Regions from separate parts of the Pectobacterium sp. HCp5_1 genome, predicted to be linked through region 2. Evidence: predicted binding sites of a transcription regulator. Region 2 holds the regulator's gene; each other region holds the start of a gene.
The links. The regulator PhoB, encoded in region 2, activates phosphate uptake and scavenging genes when phosphate is short. The targets are predictions, from matches to a motif close to CTGTCATAAAACTGNCNNAT.
Positions count from the first base shown of each region.

Region 1: pitA (inorganic phosphate transporter PitA) is a predicted target of PhoB. The motif match lies at 6,205-6,224, and genes of this name have one in related genera.
Region 3: glpT (glycerol-3-phosphate transporter) is a predicted target of PhoB. The motif match lies at 6,296-6,315, and genes of this name have one in related genera.

Region 1 is NZ_JAUMIO010000025.1:30,918-38,928, forward strand. It holds gene eptB (kdo(2)-lipid A phosphoethanolamine 7''-transferase) at 231-1,910, shown strand; tRNA gene Q3A88_RS16290 (tRNA-Pro) at 2,042-2,118, shown strand; gene Q3A88_RS16295 (Ail/Lom family outer membrane beta-barrel protein) at 2,553-3,077, shown strand; gene Q3A88_RS16300 (EAL domain-containing protein) at 3,121-4,725, opposite strand; gene Q3A88_RS16305 (NAD(P)/FAD-dependent oxidoreductase) at 4,818-6,017, opposite strand; gene pitA (inorganic phosphate transporter PitA) at 6,296-7,801, shown strand; gene uspB (universal stress protein UspB) at 7,933-8,011, opposite strand, start outside.
Region 2 is NZ_JAUMIO010000007.1:170,196-178,206, reverse strand. It holds gene brnQ (branched-chain amino acid transport system II carrier protein) at 1-31, opposite strand, end outside; gene Q3A88_RS08095 (cobalamin-independent methionine synthase II family protein) at 700-1,806, opposite strand; gene Q3A88_RS08090 (phosphate ABC transporter substrate-binding protein) at 2,049-2,987, opposite strand; gene phoR (phosphate regulon sensor histidine kinase PhoR) at 3,003-4,325, opposite strand; gene phoB (phosphate response regulator transcription factor PhoB) at 4,353-5,042, opposite strand; gene sbcD (exonuclease subunit SbcD) at 5,337-6,575, shown strand; gene Q3A88_RS08070 (SbcC/MukB-like Walker B domain-containing protein) at 6,572-8,011, shown strand, end outside.
Region 3 is NZ_JAUMIO010000014.1:66,897-74,907, reverse strand. It holds gene gntR (gluconate operon transcriptional repressor GntR) at 1-627, opposite strand, end outside; gene Q3A88_RS11735 (pirin family protein) at 789-1,484, opposite strand; gene glpC (anaerobic glycerol-3-phosphate dehydrogenase subunit GlpC) at 1,973-3,184, opposite strand; gene glpB (glycerol-3-phosphate dehydrogenase subunit GlpB) at 3,181-4,443, opposite strand; gene glpA (anaerobic glycerol-3-phosphate dehydrogenase subunit A) at 4,433-6,103, opposite strand; gene glpT (glycerol-3-phosphate transporter) at 6,414-7,763, shown strand; gene yigL (sugar/pyridoxal phosphate phosphatase YigL) at 7,850-8,011, opposite strand, start outside.

The DNA of each region.
Region 1 (8,011 bases), on a different contig from region 2:
GGGAGCGTGCCTTTTATTTTTTCATGGATTCATTCACATAAAAGGACAATTTTTTTCTGTTCTCCCTACTTAATCATAAGTAAAATTTACGAATTAAAGATCCTACGCCTATTTGCTGTTTTGCGATATAGAAATGCCTGTGAGTCTGATTATTTCCGTTGAACTCAGGCATACGGATGTTGTCGTATAACTTCAGATAATAAGAAAGGTTTGTTGGAGCACTTGTCATAATGAAGTTTGTAGCATCTTTTTCGCAACCCAAATTATCGTTTGTCCTGGCAGTCTATATTGGTCTTTTTCTCAATATCTCAGTGTATTATCGCCGGTTTGATTATTTTTCACTCTCTGCTGGTAGCCAGGTTCCAACGTTTATTCCTGCTCTTGTCGAATTGACCGCGAGTATCTTATTTACCTTTTTCCTGATGAGGATTATTTCACTCGGGGGACGCCGTTTTTATCGGATAATCGCTTCTCTCTTGGTGCTGATCTCCGTTGCTGCCAGCTATTACATGACGTTTTTTAATGTTGTGATTGGCTATGGCATTATTGCTGCGGTCATGACCACGGATATTGATCTTTCTAAAGAAGTGATTGGTTTTCGTTTTTTCCTGTGGATGCTGGTGGTAAGTGCGCTGCCGCTGTTTTTGATCTGGAAGAACTCACTACGTCATACGCTGATCGAACAGCTTAAGTCACCGGGAAAGCGGCTGATTCCTCTTCTGGTTCTTATCGCCGTTGTTGCGCTGGTTTGGATGCCGCTTCGCTATATGGACAACGTTCAGTCAGTGTCCGAGCGAGAATCCAATGTGGATTTGCCCAGCTATGGTGGTGTGGTGGCTCACTCGTATCTGCCGTCTAACTGGTTGTCTGCGTTAGGATTATTTGCGTACACCAAGTATGACGAGAGCCAGGATTCTTCTAATCTTTTCGATCCGGCTCAGCATTTTACCTATGTCCCGCCGAAAGGCATTGACGATACCTACGTCGTTTTCATTATCGGTGAAACCACTCGATGGGATCATATGGGGCTGTTAGGCTACGAGCGAGATACGACGCCGAAGCTATCAAAAGAAAAAAACCTGGTCGCATTCCGTGGTCAGTCGTGTGATACCTCAACCAAGCTTTCCATGCGCTGTATGTTTGTGCGAGAAGGCGGTACGGAAGACAACCCGCAGCGAACCCTGAAAGAGCAGAACATCTTTGCCGTGCTGAAAGAGCTGGGCTTTACCTCTGAGCTGTTTGCTATGCAGAGTGAGGTGTGGTTTTACAATAGTATCGAGGCAAACAACTATTCTTTCCGTGAAATGATTGCGTCAGAGAAACACAATGACGGCAAGTCGGTGCAAGATATGTTGCTGGTCGACGAGGTTAAGGAATCGCTGGCACGCTACCCCAAAGGTAAGCACCTGATTGTGCTGCATACCAAAGGTTCCCACTATCTGTATTCCATGCGCTATCCCCGCAGCTATGCGCGCTATCAGCCAGAATGTATGGGCGTTGATGCCTCTTGTACGCGTGAGCAGTTGATTAATGCTTTCGATAATAGCGTGCTCTATACCGATAGCTTTATTGATAGCGTGATCGATCAGGTGCGGGATAAGAAAGCGATTGTGTTTTATGCCTCCGATCACGGTGAATCCATCGATGATAACTATCATTTGCACGGCACGCCGCGTCAGATGGCACCGCCTGAACAGTTCCGTTCACCGATGATGGTGTGGACATCGGATAAGTTTCTGGCTGATCCCGATAACCAGCATGCGTTTGAGCAGTTGAAGGCTCAGCAGCGCGTTGGCAAAACACATCGCCATGAAGAGCTGTTTGATACGATTCTTGGATGTGTGGGATACACATCGCCTGACGGCGGTATTAACCCTAAAAATAACTGGTGTCAGAAACCTGCTAATTGATATGAATCACGGACAAGGACGTCGGTTTCAGGCTGTAAATACAAGAGATGGATACTTTAACGACAGCCGGAATCCTTTTGCTAAAAAGGTATTGACGCTCTAATAAGGTAGCAGTAATATGCGCCCGCATTCGGCGAGTAGCGCAGCTTGGTAGCGCAACTGGTTTGGGACCAGTGGGTCGGAGGTTCGAATCCTCTCTCGCCGACCAACTTTCTTCCTCAGTAAGTCATCCTCAATATTTCTCCTGTTTCGATCATCGTCTATTCAAATTATCGGTTCAAAAATAATCTCGTTTTAAGCACGTTTTTGTTTAAAAAATAGTCATTTTGAAACGATTCCCTTTATGAGAGTAGGGTTTTACCTCAGTATTCTTTGGCGTCGAAAATTTCCATATTTCCTCGGTCTTCAGTTCAGAATGTTCCCAAAAATAGTGTTAAAACTCGCACGTTAATTACCATGAATAATATCTATCTGTTTGTTTTTTAATGATTTAAATAAATTTAAACTCGACTATTTAAAAATAATACTGACTTTACCTCTTCGTATTTAAATGTAAGTTTATGTGCGGCCAACATTCGCGATACTTATATATTCGCTTTGTTGAAACCGTCTTTTTATTCAAATATGGAAGATGTTTCGATCATGAAAAAAACAACACTGCTACTCTCCACTTTGATTGCTTGTGCCATGGGAATGTCTGCTGCTCAGGCGACACAAACCGTATCTTTGGGTTATGCTCAGGCGAAAGTCGATAACTTTAAAGATCCAAAAGGAATTACGGCAAAGTATCATTATCAGGGCGATTCTGCGCTCGGTATTATCGGTTCTTTCACTTATGTGAGCGCGGAACAAACTGAGTATTATCAGAATTCAAGCAGTGATGTTTATCAGCTGAAATACTATTCACTCATGGCTGGCCCATCTTACCGTTTTAACGACTATGTCAGTGTTTATGGCCTGGCGGGTATTGGCCACGGAAAATCCAGTTGGGAAGAAGGGGATGCTTTCCGCCAATCTGGTAGCGAAAGCAAATCCAGCTTCGCTTATGGTGCCGGCATTCAAATTACACCAGTAGAAAACTGGGCGATTGATATTGGCTACGAAGGCACGAAGATTTATGAAACGCGTGTAGACGCCTTTAATATTGGCGTCGGTTACCGTTTCTGATTTTCCTATTATTGAATGCCGGTGGATAGGCTTCCGCCGGTTATTACTGCTTTTCTCCTTCTTTGTTTTTATTCATAAAGCTCTCAATCGATTTATTGCCATTATAGTGAAGCCAGACCAGCAACGATTCATTGTCCATAGGCTTGGCATAAAGGAATCCCTGTATATATTTGACGCCACGCCGTTGTAAATACAGGAGCTGTTGTTCGGTTTCCACGCCCTCCGCTACGGATTGAAGCTTGATGCGATGGCTCAACGTAATAATGGCATCAAGAATAGGAGCTTCTTCATCCGGTGATGAAACCGCGCCGACAAATCCCTGATCTATTTTCAGGCAATCCAGCGGAAAATTTTGCAGGTAAGAGAGTGAACAGTGGCCGGTGCCGAAGTCATCAATGGCAATCATAAAGCCATCTTCACGCAGCTGATGCAGGCGCTGTATGATTTCAGGACCGTTGCTGATGAGGTTACGTTCTGTCAGTTCCAGCGTAATGTTTAATGAATGAGCGGCGACTTTCTCTGCGAAGCGGTGTACGTCTGATACGAAACTTGGGTGATGCAAATGCTCTGCTGCAACGTTGAGCCCCAGATGGAACCCCGGCTTTACCTGCCAACTGGCGATATCTGACGCTACCAGCTCAAATAAATGCCGTGTGATGGGAATGATCATACTTTCTGCTTCGGCGGCAGAGATAAATATATCGGGCCTAATCCACTGCCCGTCGCTGCGTCGCCAGCGCAGTAGCGTTTCTACTCCAGTACAGGCTCGTGATTCCGTGTCATAGATAGGCTGGTAATAGACGGAAAATTCGCCGTTAGCGATACCCTTACGAATTTCTTCGCGGAAGAATAATTTACGCTTTTGCCAGTACCACATGGCTGTAGTGAAAAGCAGAGAGAGAATAATGGCCAGTGGCAGAAACGTGAAAAATGCCTGCTTCCAGTTGGTGAGTTCCTGGGTGGCGGGGGCGGTAACATTGAGGGTAATCGGAAAGCGGCTCGACTTGATTTCAAGCGCAGAGGTAGAAAATAGGCTTCTGTGCGGCGTAATGGTTGCGCCCGTTTGAATCGGATGGCCGTTATCCATTTGCAGGATAAGTTGATAGCCCCGAATCTTGCTAATCGCAGTCATGAGGTCGATCAGATATTGCGCATCGACCATGGCATAAGCGCCGTAACCCGTAGGAGGCATCTGGACGAAGATCAGCGCCGGGCGTTCTTTCACGTTATCTGAACCGGCAATCGACAGGCTCCAGCGTTCAGAATAGGTCCCCGGTAGCGGCTGTTGAATGACGCGGCTTAGTGGCGTCAGCGTGCTGCCAAACGTTGAAGAGCAATAGACGTCGGTATTATGGATAACGCCGATTGCGCGAAAGTAAGAAAAGACCGAGCCGAGACGTTGCAGCTCATCGCCGATGACGTCGCAGGGCTGACCCTGAAAGCGCTGGAGGCGATCCACCATCTGCCATGCCTGTGTCGAAATATTCTCGGCATGATTCATTGCTATTTGCGCGGTGGATTCCAGATCGCGCTTTACCATTAATCTGGACTCAACAAACGTGAACAATAAACCAAGCAGCAGTGGCAGCATGCCCGCAACCAGCAACTGCAATATGTTGATTTTAGGTTTACTACGTCTAGGGCTCATCCACATCTCCTTTCTGGCAGCAGAGGCCTATGTAGAGACGTCCTTTTCTCCGTGAATCAAAGGAGAGTGCTGAATAGAGATTATTATAGTGCCTATTTGCTAAAAGGCAGTGCCTGCGCGCACGCCCATGCTGAGCTCCACGCCCATTGGAAGTTATAGCCGCCGAGCCAGCCGGTCACATCGACCACTTCGCCGATGAAATACAACCCCGGCACCGCGTTGGCTTCCATAGTTTTGGAGGACAGCGCACGGGTGTCAACGCCGCCGATGGTGACTTCGGCTGTGCGATAACCTTCCGTACCGTTTGGCTGCACGCGCCACTGTTGCAGGCTCTGTTCAATCTGCGTTTGCTGTGCGCTGTTGAGCTGTTTCAATGTGACGTCCGGCAGTTGTCCTAACTCCTGTAGGCATTCAACCAGTCGTTTAGGTAGCCACTGTGCCAGCGTGTTTTTCAGGCTTTGGTTCGGGTGAGCGGCGCGCTCGTCATTAATAAGCTGGGTGAGATCGCGATCGGGTAGCAAATTGATGGTGACGAATTCACCCGCTTGCCAGTAGCTGGAGATCTGCAAAATAGCCGGGCCAGAAAGCCCGCGATGCGTAAACAGGATGTTTTCACGGAACGTCACGCCGTTTTCTGCGGTGACGACGGTCGGCACGGAGACGCCGGAGAGCGTTTGCAGCTGTTCGAGCAGCGGCTTGTGTAGCGTAAAGGGTACCAGTGCAGCACGAGTTGGGAGCACGTTGATACCGAACTGTGCGGCAAGCTGGTAGCCGAACGGCGTCGCGCCCAGACCGGGCATCGACAGGCCGCCGCAGGCAACGACCAACGATGCGCTCTGGAATGATGTGCCGTTGCTTAGCTGGACGATGAACCGATCGTCTGATTTCTCCACCGAGGTCACTTCACTGCGCAGACGGAGGGTGACATTCGCCCGCTCACATTCTGTTACCAGCATGTCCACGATTTGCTGTGCGGAATCATCGCAGAATAGCTGACCGAGCGTTTTCTCGTGATAAGCGATGCGGTGGCTGTTGACCAGGCTGATGAAATCCCATTGGGTATAACGTGCCAGTGCTGATTTACAAAAGTGAGGATTGTGAGACAGATAGGCTGCTGACTCTGCATACATATTGGTAAAGTTGCAGCGCCCGCCGCCGGACATCAATATTTTCCGGCCAGCCTTCTTGCCGTTATCGAGCAGTAGAACACGCAGTCCGCGTTGTCCTGCCTGTGCCGCACAAAACATGCCTGCTGCACCGGCACCGATGATGACAGCGTCAAACTGTTCCACAATGCATTTCTCCGATGAGTGATTTTATCTTCTTGGATTGCCACAGGCCGATAAGCCATAGGGCGGCAAATTGTAGTGTTGGTTTTTGTTCGATACCAGCGTAACAATTTGCATATTTTAGTAAAAATATATAATTATTTGATTTTTATTGATTAAGTGATTTATCCATCGATCGTCGTCACATATTAAGTCAAAAAAATGTCATATTTCGCTTTTCCCGACCCCTGCTTGTCGCCGATAATGCGCCGCGTTCATGACCACTAAATGGCCTAACGTTTATGCTACATTTATTTGCCGGTTTGGATTACTACACTGGCCTGATGTTGATATTGGCTTTGTTGTTTGTACTGATGTATGAAGCCATCAATGGTTTTCACGATACTGCGAACGCCGTTGCCACTGTTATTTATACCCGCGCCATGCGTGCCGAGTTTGCTGTTGTTATGGCGGGTGTCTTTAATTTCTTCGGTGTACTGTTGGGCGGCCTGAGCGTGGCCTATGCAATTGTTCACCTTCTCCCCACGGATTTATTGCTGAACGTGAGTTCGGCGCACGGTCTGGCGATGGTCTTTTCCATGCTGCTGGCCGCCATTATCTGGAACCTGGGTACCTGGTACTTCGGTATTCCTGCCTCCAGTTCTCACACGCTGATCGGCTCCATTATTGGTATTGGTTTAACCAACGCGCTGTTGACGGATACCTCCGTTGTGGATGCGTTGAACGTGCCGAAAATGATCAGCATTTTCCTGTCGTTGCTGCTCTCGCCGATTGTGGGGATGGTGGTTGCAGGCCTGCTGGTGCTGGTGCTGCGTCGGTTCTGGAACAACAGCAAAAAACGCAAGCGCGTGCATCTGACGCCTGTCGATCGCGAAAAGCAGGACGGCAAACGTAAGCCGCCGTTCTGGACGCGTACCGCGCTGATTTTATCGGCGATTGGCGTGAGCTTCTCTCACGGTGCAAACGACGGTCAGAAAGGTATCGGCTTGATTATGCTGGTGCTGATTGGCGTCGCGCCAGCCGGGTTTATTGTCAACATGAACGCGTCTGGCTATGACATCAGCCGTACCCGTGATGCCGTTGTCAATTTGCAGGAATACTACAAGCAGCACGGCGACGCGCTGACGCACGTTATCGACCTGTCTCCGCCAGTCATTCCTACGCCAGAAAGCACGATTCCCGGCAACGGTCAGAAAGAGTTTCACTGTGACAGTTCACGCGTGATGATTGCGATTGACCGTACACAGGGTCTGCTGAATAACCTGAAAAGTTACGACCAGCTGAACCCTGACGATCGTAGCAGAGTGCGTCGTTTGCTGATGTGTATCTCTGACACAATGGATCGGGTGATCAAGCTGCCAGAAACGTCGGGCGAAGATAAGCGCTACCTGAGCAATCTGCGTACAGATATGCTGCAGACGGTTGAGTATGCCCCTCTTTGGATTATCGTCGCTGTCGCATTGGCGCTGTCTCTGGGCACCATGGTGGGCTGGAAACGTGTTGCAGTGACCATCGGCGAGAAGATTGGTAAGAAAGGCATGACGTACGCACAGGGCGTTTCGGCGCAGGTGACGGCGGCCCTGTCGATTGGTGTTGCCAGCTATACCGGTATGCCAGTTTCCACCACGCACGTATTGTCCTCGGCGGTTGCCGGGACGATGATTGCGGACGGTGGTGGCGTACAGGGCAAAACGATAAGAAGTATTCTGCTTGCCTGGGTGTTGACGCTGCCTGTCTCAATGCTGATGTCCGGTACGTTGTACTGGCTGGCGTTGAAGCTGATCTAATTGCGGTAATTCATCACGCATAAATAAAAAAGGCGATTCTGTGGGGAATCGCCTTTTTACTTTTTATCGACGTTCATGGTTGTCATACCAATGATGGTTGTAATACCAGAGAATTGTGTAAGTACCCGCGTTTAATACCATATTGTCATCGCAAACAGACTGATGACGATAAGGCCACACAGGGCAGTCGTAAGCAGAAACTGTCCCCGC
Region 2 (8,011 bases):
CGATATCTTTGGAAGTTAAACGATGACTCATAGTTATGTCGTGTTGCCTGTATCAAATCGATAAAAAGAAAACGCGCTGTTTATCGCCGCCAGAAGCCATTCACAAGGGGCTAGCTCGAAGCAGACGCCAGCACTCTGGAAACGCGAAAGATGGCGGTCATATACTCTAAATAATTCGAGTTTCAGGACAAAACGTTAACGTTTTGAACAGCGCTTGCGCTGACCCCAAAGGGGTGAGGCCACAAGGCCGAATAACGCGGCAAGCGAAGCAATCCCGATGAGCTTACTCAGGTAAGTGATTCGGGTGGCTGAACGCGGCCAACGCACATGCAACTTGAAGTATGACGAGTACAGAGGAGTTATTTTTTGCACAGCCATATTGGGTGCTAAGTAAAACGTTTATAGCGTAAAAAGACAAGCAGAGATCCAAAAACCAGAGTATATGGCCTAACTATGCCAAAAAATAAGAATATAAATTGGTTTATCCTGATTTGCATAACACATGATTTGCGCATTTATCGATATTTCATTGCAATAAAACTGACAAAAAACGGCATAAAATGCGTTGTTAAATCATAAAAAAAACATATTTCACAAAAATGCCGTGAGTGGAAAGCCGGATGACGGCCACAAAAAAGGCCGGATCGAATGATCCAGCCTCTGTATACCTGTTGCAGAGATAGCGCTACCTCATCGGTATCACCACACGCGATTGGCGATATCCACGACAAGCTTCAGCTTATTCCACTGCTGCTCTTCCGTCAGGCTATTGCCCTCTTCCGTTGAAGCAAAGCCACACTGCGGGCTTAAGCAAATCTGGCTGAGATCGACATATTTTGCCGCTTCCGCGATGCGCGCCTGCACGACTTCTGCCTCTTCCAGCTCACCGTTCTTCGTCGTGATCAGCCCCAGCACCACCTGCTGATGGCCTGGCTTCACAAAACGCAGTGGCTCAAATCCACCGGCTCTCTCGGTATCATATTCCAGGAAGAACGCATCAACATTCACTTCGCCAAACAGAATTTCTGCCACAGGCTCATACCCGCCTTCAGAAATCCAGGTTGAGCGGAAATTACCGCGACAGACATGTAAACCGATAACCAGATCCGCAGGCTTATCAGCCAGCGCTTTATTCAGCACATCAGCGTAGGTTCGCGCCAGCTGTGCCGGATCTTCACCACGTTCACGGATCTGGCGTTTTTGATCGTCAGAGCACAGGTAGGCCCATACGGTGTCATCCAGTTGCAGGAAGCGACAGCCTGCGTCATAAAATGCGTGAATCGCATCGCGCCAGGTTTGTGCCAAATCGTCGAAATAATCCGCCAGATCGGGATAAACCGTCGCATCAATCGCTTTGCGGCCGCCGCGGAAATGCATCACGCTAGGGCTTGGAATCGTCATTTTAGCGACGGCATCGCCAGAAATGCTGTTCAGATAACGGAAATGATCGAGCATCGGATGCTGGGGATTGAAACTCACTTTATCCACGACGCGAATCGCATGGGATTTGGTCTGAATACCGTTGAATTGAATACCGTGATCGGCTTCGTAGCGCTCCACGCCGTTCAAGTCGGCAAAAAAATCGAAATGCCACCAGGCACGACGCAGTTCACCATCCGTCACAACCTGCAGGCCCGCTTCACGCTGCTTTTCTACCACCCGCAGAATCTCACGATCTTCTATGTTACGCAGCGCGGTATCATCAATTTCACCCGCCTGATGCTGAAGACGTGCTTCCTTAATCGCTGCTGGACGCAAGAAACTGCCGACGCTATCGGCACGGAAAGGGGATAAGGTATTCGCCATATGTCGCTCCTGACATGTTGCCAGCACCAATCTTCGGGAAAGAAGCGTACTGGCAGATAGTTTCAATATGAAATATTTGCCCAGAGGGATAGTTACATTTAATCTTATTTAGCCATCTGGACGTCTAAATTTAAAACTATCCTGTCACGTGGCGAATCACAGGGCAATGGAAGAATTTTCACGTCACATGAAGAAAGTTCATGTGACGTGAAAACATCACAAATTCGTAGTGGAAAGAGGAATTATTGCGGCAGGCCAACCTGCTGACGCGCCTGACGACGCGTTTCTTCCGGCAGCGGTAAATAACCATCCTGATTCACCAGCGACTGCCCCGTTTCGGACAGCACACGATCTAAAAATGCCGCCGTCAGCGCTTCCAGCGGTTGGCTGGGCGCTTTGTTTACATAGATATAGAGATAGCGGGTGTAGGGATACAAACCGCTGCGGATATTTTCAGTCGAGGGGTAGATGTAGTCGGTGCCTTGTGCGGCTAACGGCAGCATTCTCACGCCGCTGGTACGAAAACCCACGCTGGCATAGCCGATGGCATCGGTTGACGCCGCAACCGCTTGTACCACAGACGCTGACCCCGGTAACTCATTAACCTGAGGAAGGAAATCGCCACGGCATAGCGCCTTTTGCTTAAAGAACCCATAGGTTCCCGACGCAGAGTTTCGTCCATAGCGCAGTAGCGTGCGCTTTTCCCAACTGCCGTGCAGGCCGACATCCCCCCACTGCTTTATAGGCTGGTGGTTACCGCAGCGCTGCGTAATTGAAAAGATGGCATCCAGTTGCGACAAATTCAGCCCAGGTAACGGGTTATCCTGATTGACCAGCACAACCAGCGCATCCATTGCCACCGGCACCGCCAGCGGCGGATAGCCATAGTGCTGGACGAACGCCTCAATTTCGCTGGCCTTCATCGCCCTGCTCATCGGCCCAAGCTGCGCGGCACCGGATGCCAGAGATGTCGGCGCAGAGGACGACCCGGCGGCCTGAATCTGTAAATTCACGTTAGGGTAATGCTGGCTGAAATCCGCCGCCCAAAAGGCCATCAGGTTAGCCAGCGTATCCGACCCCGCGCTGGAGAGGTTACCCGCCAGCATCTGACGAGGCTGTGCGGAGCACAACGCGCTGAGCAGCAGTAAAAAAGCGCCCGCGATACGAGTGGCGGATGTCATAGATAGCGTTTTCCGTCAGGCTGAAGGTTTCACCGTATTTTCAGCCAGAGAGGCAGGGACAATCAACCGATTCGGCAACGTAAAGACAAAACGTGAGCCCAGACCATCCTCACTCATGATCTCCAGACGAGAATCATGATGGCTGAGCGCATGCTTCACAATCGCCAGCCCCAGCCCGCTGCCGCCCGTTTGTCGTGAGCGCGCCTTATCCACCCGATAAAAACGTTCCGTCAGGCGCGGCAAGTGCTCGGCCGCAATGCCCGGCCCGTTATCGCTGACCTGAAATTGCGCACCCTGTGGGATCTTCTGCCAGCAGACTTCGATACGCGTTCCCGCTGGCGTATGGTTGACCGCGTTATACACCAGATTGGATACCGCACTGCGCAGCTGTTCTTCATTACCAAACACGCGGAGGCTTTCGTTCACACGAAAGACGATCTCATGACGCCCCTGACTCAGCGTCTGCGCTTCACGCTGCAATACGCGCAGCATCAACGGAATATCGACCTTTTCATTCAGATCGATTGCCGTCGCCGCCTCAATACGGGACAGGGTCAGCAGCTGTTTGACCAGCCCGTCCATGCGTCGGGTCTGCTCCTGCATGGTATTCAGCGCTTTTCCTCGTAGCGCCGCATCCAGCGTTTCTTCCTGCATCATTTCCAGATAGCCCTGCAACACCGTCAGCGGCGTACGCAGTTCATGGCTCACATTGGCAAAAAAGTTACGTCTGGCGCCTTCAAGCTGGTGCATTTGCGTAATATCACGCGCCACCATCAATAGCTGGCCTTCAGAATAGGGCATCACGCGGAATTCAACATGGTGGGAATTATTCAACTGTAGCGTGAGAGGACGGCTAAAATCCTGTCCTTTCATGTAATTCGTGAATTCGGGATAGCGCAATAAGTTGAGGATATTCTGACCGTTATCCTCCGGCCAGCGGAAATTCAGCAGATGCTGCGCCAGATGATTACACCAGAAGATCGTTCCTTCTTCGGTGGTGATCACCACAGCATCGGGCAAGGATTCGGCACCGCTGCGAAACCGCTTGATCAGGAGCGCTAGCTCACGGCGTCGGCGTCGATTACGCAACTGCATCTGATAGAGCCCGTAAAACAGCGGCTCCCAGCTCCAGCGACCGGGCGGTGGCGTCATGCTGCGGTCAACCCACAGCCAATAAGAGAGTTTTAGCTGGTTATAAAAATTCCAGCACAGTAAGCCTAATACGGCGACCAGCAGAAACCAGGGCAGATAGCCAAAAATCAGCCCCAGCAGTAAAGCGGGCAAACAAAAAAAAGCTAGCTCCAATGCCAGCCTTTTCCAGGATAAACGTTCTAGCACGTTAATGTGTCTCCGGTTACGATCACCTCAGTAACGCGTTGAAAAACGGTAGCCCGTTCCCCGAACGGTTTGCACCATTTTGTCATGTCCGCTGGTTTCCAGCGCTTTACGCAGGCGACGAATATGGACGTCGACAGTACGATCCTCAACATAAACGTTAGTGCCCCAAACGTGATTCAGCAACTGTTCCCGGCTATAAACACGTTCAGGATGCGTCATAAAGAAATGCAGCAGTTTAAATTCCGTCGGCCCCATGTCCAACGCGTGCTCTTCGGTCGTCACACGATGTGAGGAAGGATCGAGGCTCAGGCCACGCATTTCAATCACTTCTTCCACCGCCATCGGTGAAATGCGGCGCATAACGGCTTTGATACGCGCCACCAATTCTTTGGGTGAAAACGGTTTGGTAATGTAATCATCCGCACCCACTTCAAGCCCGCGCACGCGGTCTTCTTCTTCGCCGCGCGCGGTTAACATCATCACCGGAATATCACGCGTCAGCGCCTCGCGCTTCATATGCTTGATGAATTGCAGGCCCGACCCGCCTGGCAGCATCCAGTCCAATAACACCAGTTCTGGGAATGGCTCCGACAGTTGCGTTACCGCGCTGTCATAGTCTTCAGCTTCAACGGGTTGATAACCATTTTGTTCCAGTACAAAGCAGACCATTTCACGAATTGGTGCTTCATCTTCCACGACTAATATGCGTTTTGCCATTGTTAATCCTGTCGTTAATCATCGTCGCTGTTAGCAGGCGGAGGCATTATGCGTCAGTTTTATGACAGATTTATGAAAAACGCACGGACCGCTCTGCACGATTGTTACAGCGCGTACATCCGATTTTTCGAGCCGCTTTCCAAACGTCTGATTCCACCGCGACAGCCTCCATCCCTGCTATATATAATCATGGCATTACGATGACAAAGCACCAGGGCGACGACACACCCTTTCACATAATAAATAATGACAACGTCATCCACCGCCACGCGGTATGAATATCGAGAGAACACGATGCGCATTATCCACACCGCCGATTGGCATTTAGGGCAATATTTTTATACCAAAAGCCGCGCTGCTGAGCATCAGGCTTTTCTGAACTGGCTTATTGTTCAGGTGGAACAACACCAGGTCGATGCCATTATCGTTGCTGGCGATATTTTTGATAACGGTTCGCCCCCCAGCTATGCGCGGGAAATGTATTATAGCTTCGTGGTCGCGCTACAGCGCACAGGCTGCCAGCTCATCGTTCTCGGCGGTAACCACGATTCTGTCGCGATGCTAAATGAATCTCGCGAGCTGCTGGCCTGTCTGAACACGCAAGTGATTGCCTGCGCCAGCGGCGAACCAGCCCAACAGGTGCTCCTACTAGAAAACCGTCAAAGGCAGCCCGGCGCCCTGCTCTGCGCGATTCCTTTTTTACGTCCACGTGATGTGTTAACCAGCAAAGCTGGGCAATCCGGGGATGAAAAACAGCTGGCGCTACAGGGAGCGATTACCGCGCACTACCAGCAGTGTTACCAATTGGCTTATCAAAAACGCGACGAACTTGGCCTGCCGCTGCCGATTATCGCAACCGGGCACCTGACGACGATTGGCGCAACCGCCTCAGAATCCGTACGCGATATCTATATTGGTACGCTCGATGCCTTTCCTGCACAGGCTTTTCCGCCTGCGGATTATATCGCGCTCGGCCATATTCACCGCCCGCAGCGCGTGACCCAAAGCGAGCACATTCGCTACAGCGGTTCGCCCATCCCGTTGAGTTTTGATGAGCTAAACAGCGAGAAATCCGTCTGTCTGGTGAGCTTTGTACCCGATGTACCACCGCAAACGCCTCCGCAGATAGACATCCTGCCGATTCCCATGACTCAGCCGATGCAGCTGATTAAAGGTAGCCTGAGCGATATTGAACAACAGTTGAGCACCTTCAAGAACCATCAGGGCGATAAACCCGTGTGGTTGGATATCGAGATCAACACGCAAGATTATCTGAGCGACATGCAAAAACGCATTCAGGCGATGACCGAGAACCTGCCCGTGGAGGTACTGCTGCTGCGCCGCACGCGTGAACAGCGCCTACAGGCAATTACCCGACAGGACAAGGAAACGCTAAACGAACTGAGCGTACATGACGTTTTTGAACGTCGTCTGGTAACGGAGACAGATATGGAAGATAGCCGCCAACAGCGGGTTCGAACGCTGTTTAATCAGGTTATTGATGAACTGGAAAATAGCGAGACGGCCAAATGAAGATTCTCAGTCTGCGCTTAAAAAACCTTAATGCGTTGAAAGGCGAATGGAAGATCGATTTCACGCAGGAGCCATTTTCCAGCAACGGCTTATTTGCCATTACCGGCCCGACCGGCGCGGGGAAAACCACGCTGCTAGATGCGATCTGTCTGGCGCTGTACCACGAAACACCACGGCTTGGCCTGCTTTCCGCCAGCCAGAATGACCTGATGACGCGTAACACCGCTGAGTGCCTTGCCGAAGTCGAGTTTGAGGTGAAAGGCGTCGGATATCGCGCCTTCTGGAGCCAGCGTCGGGCAAGAAACGCCCCAGACGGCAATTTGCAGTCTCCAAAGGCCGAACTTGCGCTCATTGAAGACGGCAAGATTCTGTGTGAAAAGCTCAATGATAAGAAAGAGATGATCACGCAGCTCACTGGGCTGGATTTCGGCCGCTTCACGCGATCCATGATGCTGTCACAAGGCCAGTTTGCCGCCTTCCTCAACGCCAAAGCAGACGACCGAGCGGAACTGCTGGAAGAGCTGACAGGCACGGACATTTACGGCCTGATTTCCGAACGCGTCTATAACAAGCACAAGCAGGCAAACGTCGCACTGAGCACGCTACAGGCGCGCGCATCAGGCATTCAGCTTTTAACCGACGACCAGCGTCAGCAGGTGGAAGAACAGCTTGCTGAGCTGCTCCAGCAAGAGCAACGGGGCAACATCGAACGTGAGCAAGCGCTGACTACGCTGCGCTGGTTTGAGCAACTGACGCAGCAGCACACGCAGCGAACCAACACGCAGGCGCAACATGCAAGCGCCGAATCCGCCATTCAGCAGGCTAAACCGCAGCTCGACAGGTTAACTCACAGCGAACCGGCAGAAAAACTGAGGCCACTACATCAGGAACGAGAGCGCTATCGACAGGAATCTCTCACGCTGGCACAGCGTATTGAACAACTGACCGGGAAGCAGGCCGCCGAACAGTTCACGTTAACCGCGCTACGCCAGCAGGAAGAAAAAGCCGAGCGGGATGTGAGCGAGCACAAACGGGTACGGCAGCAGCAAGAGCAGGTAATCAACGAACAGGTGGTGCCACTTGACCATCGCATTGCCACGCTGGAGCAGCAAAAAGCGCAGCAGCAGGACGAACTGGCAAAAACGCAGGCTCGTCTGCACGCCGATGAAAGTAAACAAACCCAGACGGCAGCGGAACAGCAGCAGGCTACACAGCAGCTTGAACAGATCCAGTCTTACCGCCAGCAACACGCGCATCATCAGCAGTGGGGAGAACAACTTCCTCTGTGGCGCACCCAGTTTCGGCAATTGCGCCAGCTTCAGGACGAGCAAGAGAAGCTGAAGCAAAAACAGGCGCAACATACCGCACAGTCGACAACGCTACAGCAAGAAACGGTGACCCTGGCAGCACAGCAGCGTGAACAACAAGCGATCGTT
Region 3 (8,011 bases), on a different contig from region 2:
CCCGCTTTCCCACATCGCCTGCTCGTAGCCCTGACTGCGCATAATCGTACGCTCATCCTGACGCGCACCGAGATAGACGATATGACGATGCCCCAGCGCGACCATACGTAGTGTCATCTGTCGAGCGGCTTCAACGTTATCAAACCCGACAGCCATATCCAGACACGGTGAGACGGAATCCATCAGCTCGACGACCGGAATGCCAGCAACGTCCAGCATCTGGCGCGTTCGAGGCGTGTGGGTACGTTCAGCCAGAATAAGCCCATCGATGTGATACGACAGCAGGGAAGTCAGACGCTGTTCTTCTCTGTCAGGATGATAGCCATAGTGCGCCAGCATGGTCTGGTAGCCGTGCGCTTCCGCCGTGCGTTCAATCCCGCGCAAGACTTCGGCGAAAACCTGATTAGTTAATGACGGCAGCAGCACGCCAATCGCCCGGCTGGTGGAGCTGGCGAGCATATTCGGCGCGAGGTTGGGGATATAGCCCAGCTCATCCAATGCAATAGCAATCTTTTCCTGCAACGCGGCGGATACCTGAGCGGGATTACGCAAATAACGGCTTACCGTCATTTTGGTAATCCCCACGCGATCAGCAACGTCCTGGAGAACGGGTCTTTTTTTCTTCATCGTCGACTAAAATGCCTGAAAAACAGTAATCTAAGTCTATCAAAAAAAGCATAAAGAAAGTAAAGGCAAAGGGGCAGAATCTGAATGATGACGTCAGGCCGCGATAAATAAAAAGCCCGCGTCCTTTCCTACGCGGGCTTCTTCACTTTTCTCACTCGCCGTTATACCGGCGGCAGATCAAACAGCAGTATTTCGCTGTCCTCGCTGGCGTGTACGGAGATCGCCGTTTCGTCCCACACTGCAAACGCATCGCTAGCTTCCGCTTTCTGGCCGTTAATCTCTACCGTACCGCGCACTACCTGAACCCAAACGCGGCGGTCAGCCTGAATCTGGTACACCGATTGTTCCTGCGCTTTCAGCGCCCAGCGCCACAGCGTCATGTCCTGAAAGACTTTCAGCGAACCTTCACGCGCATCCGGAGACAGCACCAGTTGACGCCCTTGCTGCACATCAAAGCGTTTCTGCTCGTAGCGCGGCGTCAGCCCGGTTTTTTCCGGGATAATCCAGATTTGATACAGGTGCAGCTGTTCGTCTTTGCTGGCATTGTATTCAGAGTGGCGAATGCCCGTGCCCGCACTCATAATCTGGAACTCACCCGCTGGCACCTGCTCTTTATTTCCCATGCTGTCCTGATGTTCAACCGCACCGGACAATACATAGGTCAGAATTTCCATATCTTTATGCGGATGCGTGCCAAAGCCCTGACCGCCTTCAATAAAGTCTTCATTAATGACGCGCAGTGCCGAAAACCCCATGAAATCAGGATCGTAATAATCGGCAAATGAGAACGTGTGCCAGCTGTCGAGCCAGCCGTGATTCGCATGTCCGCGATCTTGCGCTTGACGTAAATAGATCATGTTATTTCCTCCCGCGTTTTTGATAAGGAAAGTGTAACGGGCAGCGGTAAATAAGATAGCGCAAAAAACTCACCGCTCTGTTCGAAAAATCAGAACGGGATGACGGGCTGGAAGGGAATTGCAAAAAAAAAGCCAGCACCCGAGCTGGCTAAATAATACTGGAAGCAATGTGAGCAATGTCGTGCCTTCACAGGGAAGCCGAACCGTCATGAACACCACGGTTATGAACACAGGCACATGACATCGCTCCCCGGAACGCACAGCAATAATAATCATTATCATTCGCACCTGTAAAGTGCTTTTTGCGATAAATTCTTATTCTCAACAAGAGTAGGGAAATAATCTGTTTTGCTTAACACCCATCGTTTCAAGATCGAGATACTGGGGCTACCACGGTGCGAGGCATCCCTACGGGAACCTCATCACCGTGTTTCCCCTACGTTCACGCTTAAGCGATTGGCATTACACGTTTTGCTCCCTGCCACCTGTTATTCTGGCTGCGCCAGTGACCTCGCCAACAGGGTGATTGGGTGTTCACATTTTTTGCTGGTCGACATCTCAATCTGCCATTTACAGGTTTCGCAGTCCGTCACCACGATATCGACGCCGCTCTCTTCAATCTGCTGAAACAGCGGTGCGCCAATGCCTTGCGACGTGGCGTAATTCTCTTTCTTGAAACCGTAGGTGCCAGCAATACCGCAGCACTGAGAATCCAGCATCACCAGTTCCAGACCGGGGATGCGTTGCAGCAGCGCCAGGGTATACGCCGTCCAGCCCATTCGCTCCAAGTGACAAGGCGTGTGATACGCCACCCGCAGCGGCAATTTACCCAGCGGCAGCGAGCGTCCTTCTTCTTCCAGCAGACGATAGAGCTGGCGCGTCACCAGTTCGACGCCATCGCGCACATGCCCATTATCCACGCCCAGCAGATGTGGATACTCGTCCCGCAGCGTGAACGTACAGCTGGATGACGTCGCGACTACCGGCAGGGATTTCTGATTGATTGCCTCATCCAGCGATTTGATATTCGCATGTGCCTGCTTTCTGGCCTTGTCGTGAAAACCATTGGCAATCAGCGGCACGCCGCAGCACTTCTCTTTATTCAGCAACTGGACGCCAATGCCCATCGCGTTAAAGACCTGAACCAGATCTTTACCCAGCTGTGGATGGTTGTAGTTCACATAGCAGCCGTGGAAGTAGGCGATCTGCTCATCATAGGCCTGCTGCTTTGCTGCCTGTTGGCGATACCAGCGCCGGAAGGTGCCGAATGAATATTTCGGCAACTGGCGACGATGGTCGATTTTCAACGCTTTATCCAGCAGTTGGCGCACGGGTTTCAGGCTGGTCGCCGTATTCACCAGCGGCGCAAACGGCGTGGCAATTGACCCCATAAGATCGGTATGGCTCAGAATCGCATCGCGCAGCGTCGGCTTGTGGGTGCTGTGCGTCCCCTTTGCGCGCTGAATAATGTCACCAATTTTGACATCCGACGGGCACGCGACCTCACAACGTTTGCAGTTGGTGCAGTATTTCAGCGCATCATCATACAGCGCCGGATTTTTGCGCCGCAGGCGTTCACCGTCCGGCCCTGCCTGTTTCGGGCCGGGATAAAGCGGGTTCACGCGTGAAACCGGACAGTATGTGGTACACACCGTACACTTAATGCAATCTTCAAAACTGTTATCGCTAAGCAGGCTCATGGGTTGCCCTCCTTCAAAATCTGTTCGGCAACATGAAGTGCGCTGAGCAAGGAAACCCCCGCTCCACATCCCTGCACAATCGGGTCGAAGCCTTCCAGCACCGCGCCTATCGCGTACAGGTTGTTGACCGTTTCGCCCCCAATGCGCGGATGCAGGTGTTCGTCGACAATTGCACCAAATTGCATATAAGGCTGTGGCGCAAACACATCCTGCTGGCTCCAGCCCTCGCGCTGGTCAGCGACTCGAACGTCCAGCCCAAAGACCGGCTCGGTCACCCGATCGAATGTCGTCACCAATCCGTTACTGAAAAAGCTGCCGCTCGCCAGCACCGCATGCTTAGCTCGCAGCGGAATATCGCGATGATGGTGGCTATGGATCGCAATCTCCTGCGGCGACAGCGAGGCGCGCACCGCACGATCGCCCGGCATCACCATGCCGCCCAGTTGGCGAAAGCGCTGCGACAGCGCCTGATGCAGGCGTAACCCAAGCAATGACGGTGGTAATGTCGGCAGCAGCAGCACCGGTTTACCTAACGCATCAGCAAGTTCATTGATGATTTCAGGGCTGTCCAAGCCCAGACAGGCTGGCATGATGATGGCATCGTTACCGTTAGCCAGAAGCGACAATTCCTCCAGCAGCGCCGAGCGATTTTCCGGTCGGTCGAGCACGCGGGCGATATTGACCGCGCGGAATTCGCTGGGGTTCTGACGCAACCTATCCAACACGGGCAGCTTGAGTTCATCACTGCGTGCCGCGATCCCCTGCGTCTGAAGCGTACCGGCCACAATACGGGACTGAAAATCCAGAAAGCCTTCGATACCCGCAATCAGCGGATTATCACCAAAGCGGGAATCCGGCAGACCACGCGTGACGCCATCGACCGGACTCAGCCAGCAGGCGCGAAACTTACCTAGCGGTGTCATGCGCCAGTGGTTCTGCTGATGATTGCCCAGCAGAGTGATATTACTGCGTTCCAGCAGCGCCTCGACCTGTGGCAGCAGCGCCGCCACTGCCGCCGCGCCCATGCGGGAATAAGGATGATGAGGAGCCTGACGCGCCAGTTCATCCAGCGCACCGAGTGGCTGGCTCACGGGCTGCCCGTCGGGGAGATGGGAGAGTAAATCCAGCGCGCCGGAAGAAAAATGCAGCGCATTCTGCCCCGCGCTAACAATCGCACAGCGTTTTCCCTGCTCCGTCAGGCGAATACCGCAGGTCAATCCCGCCAGTCCGCCGCCGATAATCACAACGTCATAGCGCATGACGATCCTCCTGACTGTCGCTGGCCGTCAGGCCGCACAATCCCTGATAAATCCAGCTGGTAAACTCGCTTTCGCGCAGCGCATTGCCCCACGCAATCGGGCGAATGCCTTTCCAGCGTTCGTTCAAAAACTGGCTAAGCTGCGTGAGCGACTGCTCCGGCGTCGCGGTGCCCAGACGGCACAGCAGACCCGCCGCACGACAGGCACAGAGTTCACCCTGACAAGTGCCCATACCCACGCGGGTGCGCCGACGTAAATCAATCAGGTTATTCACCTGTAACGATTCCACGGCGTAGCGCACTTCTCCCGCCGTCACCGCCTCACATTCGCACACCAGACTGCGGTCCAGACGCTCACCGGACAGCATTCTTCCGGCACGTTCACCGTGGCGATAAATCGCTGAACCGCGCAGCGGCGCAGAGAGCGGTTTTGCCGCAGGGTAAGCAGACAGGGGATGAGGAGCGGACTTCACCTCCTCCAGCGATTCAGAACCGGGCAGCGGCGTCTGTGCCGTCGAGCAGGCCACGTCATGGCCCAGCTTTTTGCAAATAGCGTCAGTCACCCACTCCGCCATCAGGCGGTAGGTCATCAGCTTGCCGCCGGTGATGGTAATAAATCCTTCCAGCCCGTCGCGGCTGGCATGATCGAGCAGCACAATACCGCGGCTTACGCTACGCCCGCTCGGGTCGCTATCGCTGGCAACCAGAGGTCGGACACCGGCATAGGCGCGTAGAATGCGCGTGCTCGCCAGCGTCGGTGCCAGCATCGACCCTTCCCGCATCAGCGTTTCTACTTCGGCGGGCGTCACCAGCATATTGTCGATTTGATCGTAATCGATGTGGGTTGAGGTGGTGCCAATCAGCGAAATGGTATCGCCCGGCACCAGAATGTCGGCATCCGCCGGTTTACGGCAGCGGTTGATCACCATGTTGTTGATACGGTGCCCAAGAATCAACAGCGCACCTTTTGCCGGGAACATCCGCACGCGCAGATCGGCATATTCCGCAATGTGTTGCCCCCAGATACCGCCCGCGTTGACCACCACCTGAGCATAGATTTCTGTTTCTACACCTTTTTTATGGTCGAAAACGCGCACGCCGGTAATACGGTCGCCCTTGCGAATCAGCCCGATAACCTCATGATAGGTCAGCACTTCCGCGCCATGCTCGCAGGCATCAATCATGTTGGCCGCCGTCAGGCGAAAAGGATCGACCGAACCATCCGGCACGCGCACCGCGCCAATCAGCGCCGGATTTGCTGCCGGTTCCAGTCGTAACGCTTCCTGCGGGTCCAACGCCTGCGCGCGAATTCCCGCCTGCTGACAGGCGGTAATAAACTGTGCCTGCCAACCGAGATCGTCTTCAGGCAAGGTGATAAACAGGCCGTCAGTAGGTTCAATACAGTGGCGAGCAATCCGCCGGAGAATCTGGTTTTCTTCAATACATTCGCGGGCAGACTCGCCATCGGTTACTGCATAGCGGGCCCCGCTGTGTAATAAACCGTGATTACGCCCGGTTGCGCCGGTCGCAATGTCATAACGTTCAAGCAGCAGGCAGCGCAGTCCACGCAGGGCACAATCCCGTGCCGTTCCTGCTCCCGTTGCACCACCGCCGATGACAACCACGTCAGTTTCACGCCAGTTCCCCGTATTTTGCTTCATGTCTCGCTCCAGGCGGATGGTCTACATGTTGCTATTGGGACACAGAAAGAAGGGTTAATGTTTGATAAAGAGCAAAAACGAACACTAAACGAAAACAAAGTAGGGTTTAAAAACAATAAGTGTGATTTAGGTCACTAAAACCGCACTGTGGAATTTTTCGATTCTGTTAACATGAGCGCAAAAATCGTCACAGTTTCATAAAAGTGTAACATCAGCGTCATGAATCACACTCATTTGCACGCTATCCCCTTACAATAACGTTCGTAATAGAACAAAAAAGCTATCGTTTTTTTTCGCATTGGAGATATCTATGCTGAGTATTTTTAGGCCCGCCGCCCACCAGCCGCGCGTGTCGCAAGAACACATTGATCCGCTCTATCGCCGCCTGCGCTGGCAGATTTTCATGGGGATCTTTTTTGGCTACGCCGCCTACTATCTGGTGCGTAAAAACTTCACACTGGCCATGCCTTACCTGATTGAACAGGGCTTCTCACGCGGCGATCTTGGCTTTGCGCTGTCCGGTATCTCTATCGCCTACGGCTTTTCCAAATTCATCATGGGTTCGGTATCTGACCGTTCCAACCCGCGCGTATTCCTGCCTGCCGGTCTGATTTTGGCAGCTGCGGTCATGCTGTTCATGGGCTTTGTACCGTGGGCAACATCCAGCATTGCAGTCATGTTCGTCTTGCTGTTCCTGTGCGGCTGGTTCCAGGGTATGGGCTGGCCACCGTGCGGACGTACGATGGTTCACTGGTGGTCGCAGAAAGAGCGCGGTGGCATCGTGTCCGTATGGAACTGTGCTCACAACGTCGGCGGCGGGCTTCCGCCTCTGCTGTTCCTGTTGGGTATGGCCTGGTTTAACGACTGGAAAGCCGCACTCTATATGCCGGCCTTCGCCGCGATTCTGGTTGCGCTAATCGCATTTGCCCTGATGCGTGACACCCCGCAATCCTGTGGTCTGCCACCCGTCGAAGAGTACAAAAACGACTATCCGGTTGACTACAACGAAAAAGACGAAGAAGAACTGACGGCTAAGCAGATCTTCATGCAGTACGTTTTCCCGAACAAACTGCTGTGGTACATCGCGATCGCCAACGTCTTCGTTTACCTGCTGCGTTACGGTATCCTCGATTGGTCACCGACCTACCTGAAAGAAGTTAAACACTTCGCACTGGATAAGTCTTCCTGGGCCTATTTCTTCTACGAATACGCAGGGATTCCGGGCACGCTGCTGTGCGGCTGGATGTCCGACAAGGTCTTCAAAGGCAACCGTGGTGCAACGGGCGTGTTCTTCATGACGCTGGTGACAATAGCAACCATCGTTTACTGGATGAACCCAGCCGGTAACCCGGGTGTGGACATGGCCTGTATGATCGTCATCGGCTTCCTGATTTACGGCCCGGTCATGCTGATTGGTCTGCATGCATTGGAACTGGCACCGAAAAAAGCAGCGGGTACTGCGGCGGGCTTCACCGGCCTGTTCGGTTACCTCGGCGGTTCCGTTGCCGCTAGCGCCATCGTCGGCTACACCGTTGACTTCTTCGGTTGGGACGGCGGCTTCATGGTCATGATCGGCGGCAGCATTCTGGCGGTACTTCTGCTGGTTATTGTTATGCTGAATGAGAAAAAGCATAAAGCAGAGTTAGCCAATCGCGCCTAACCCGCTCTTGTAAGCATCCCTCTGGCGGCGTCCTGATGACGCCGCCTTCGTTTGTGCCATAAATCACAGCACAACCTCAGCGCTGATTACTTCAGAAACAGTTCCCGCAGGTAATTCGGCACCGCGCTGTCCGCGTTAGACCCAATCACTTCGCGATCCGGCAGCATATCTTTCAGGCGTTGATGCGCGTTCTGCATGACGCAGCCTTTACCCGCCATCGACAGCATTTCGTAGTCGTTCATACCATC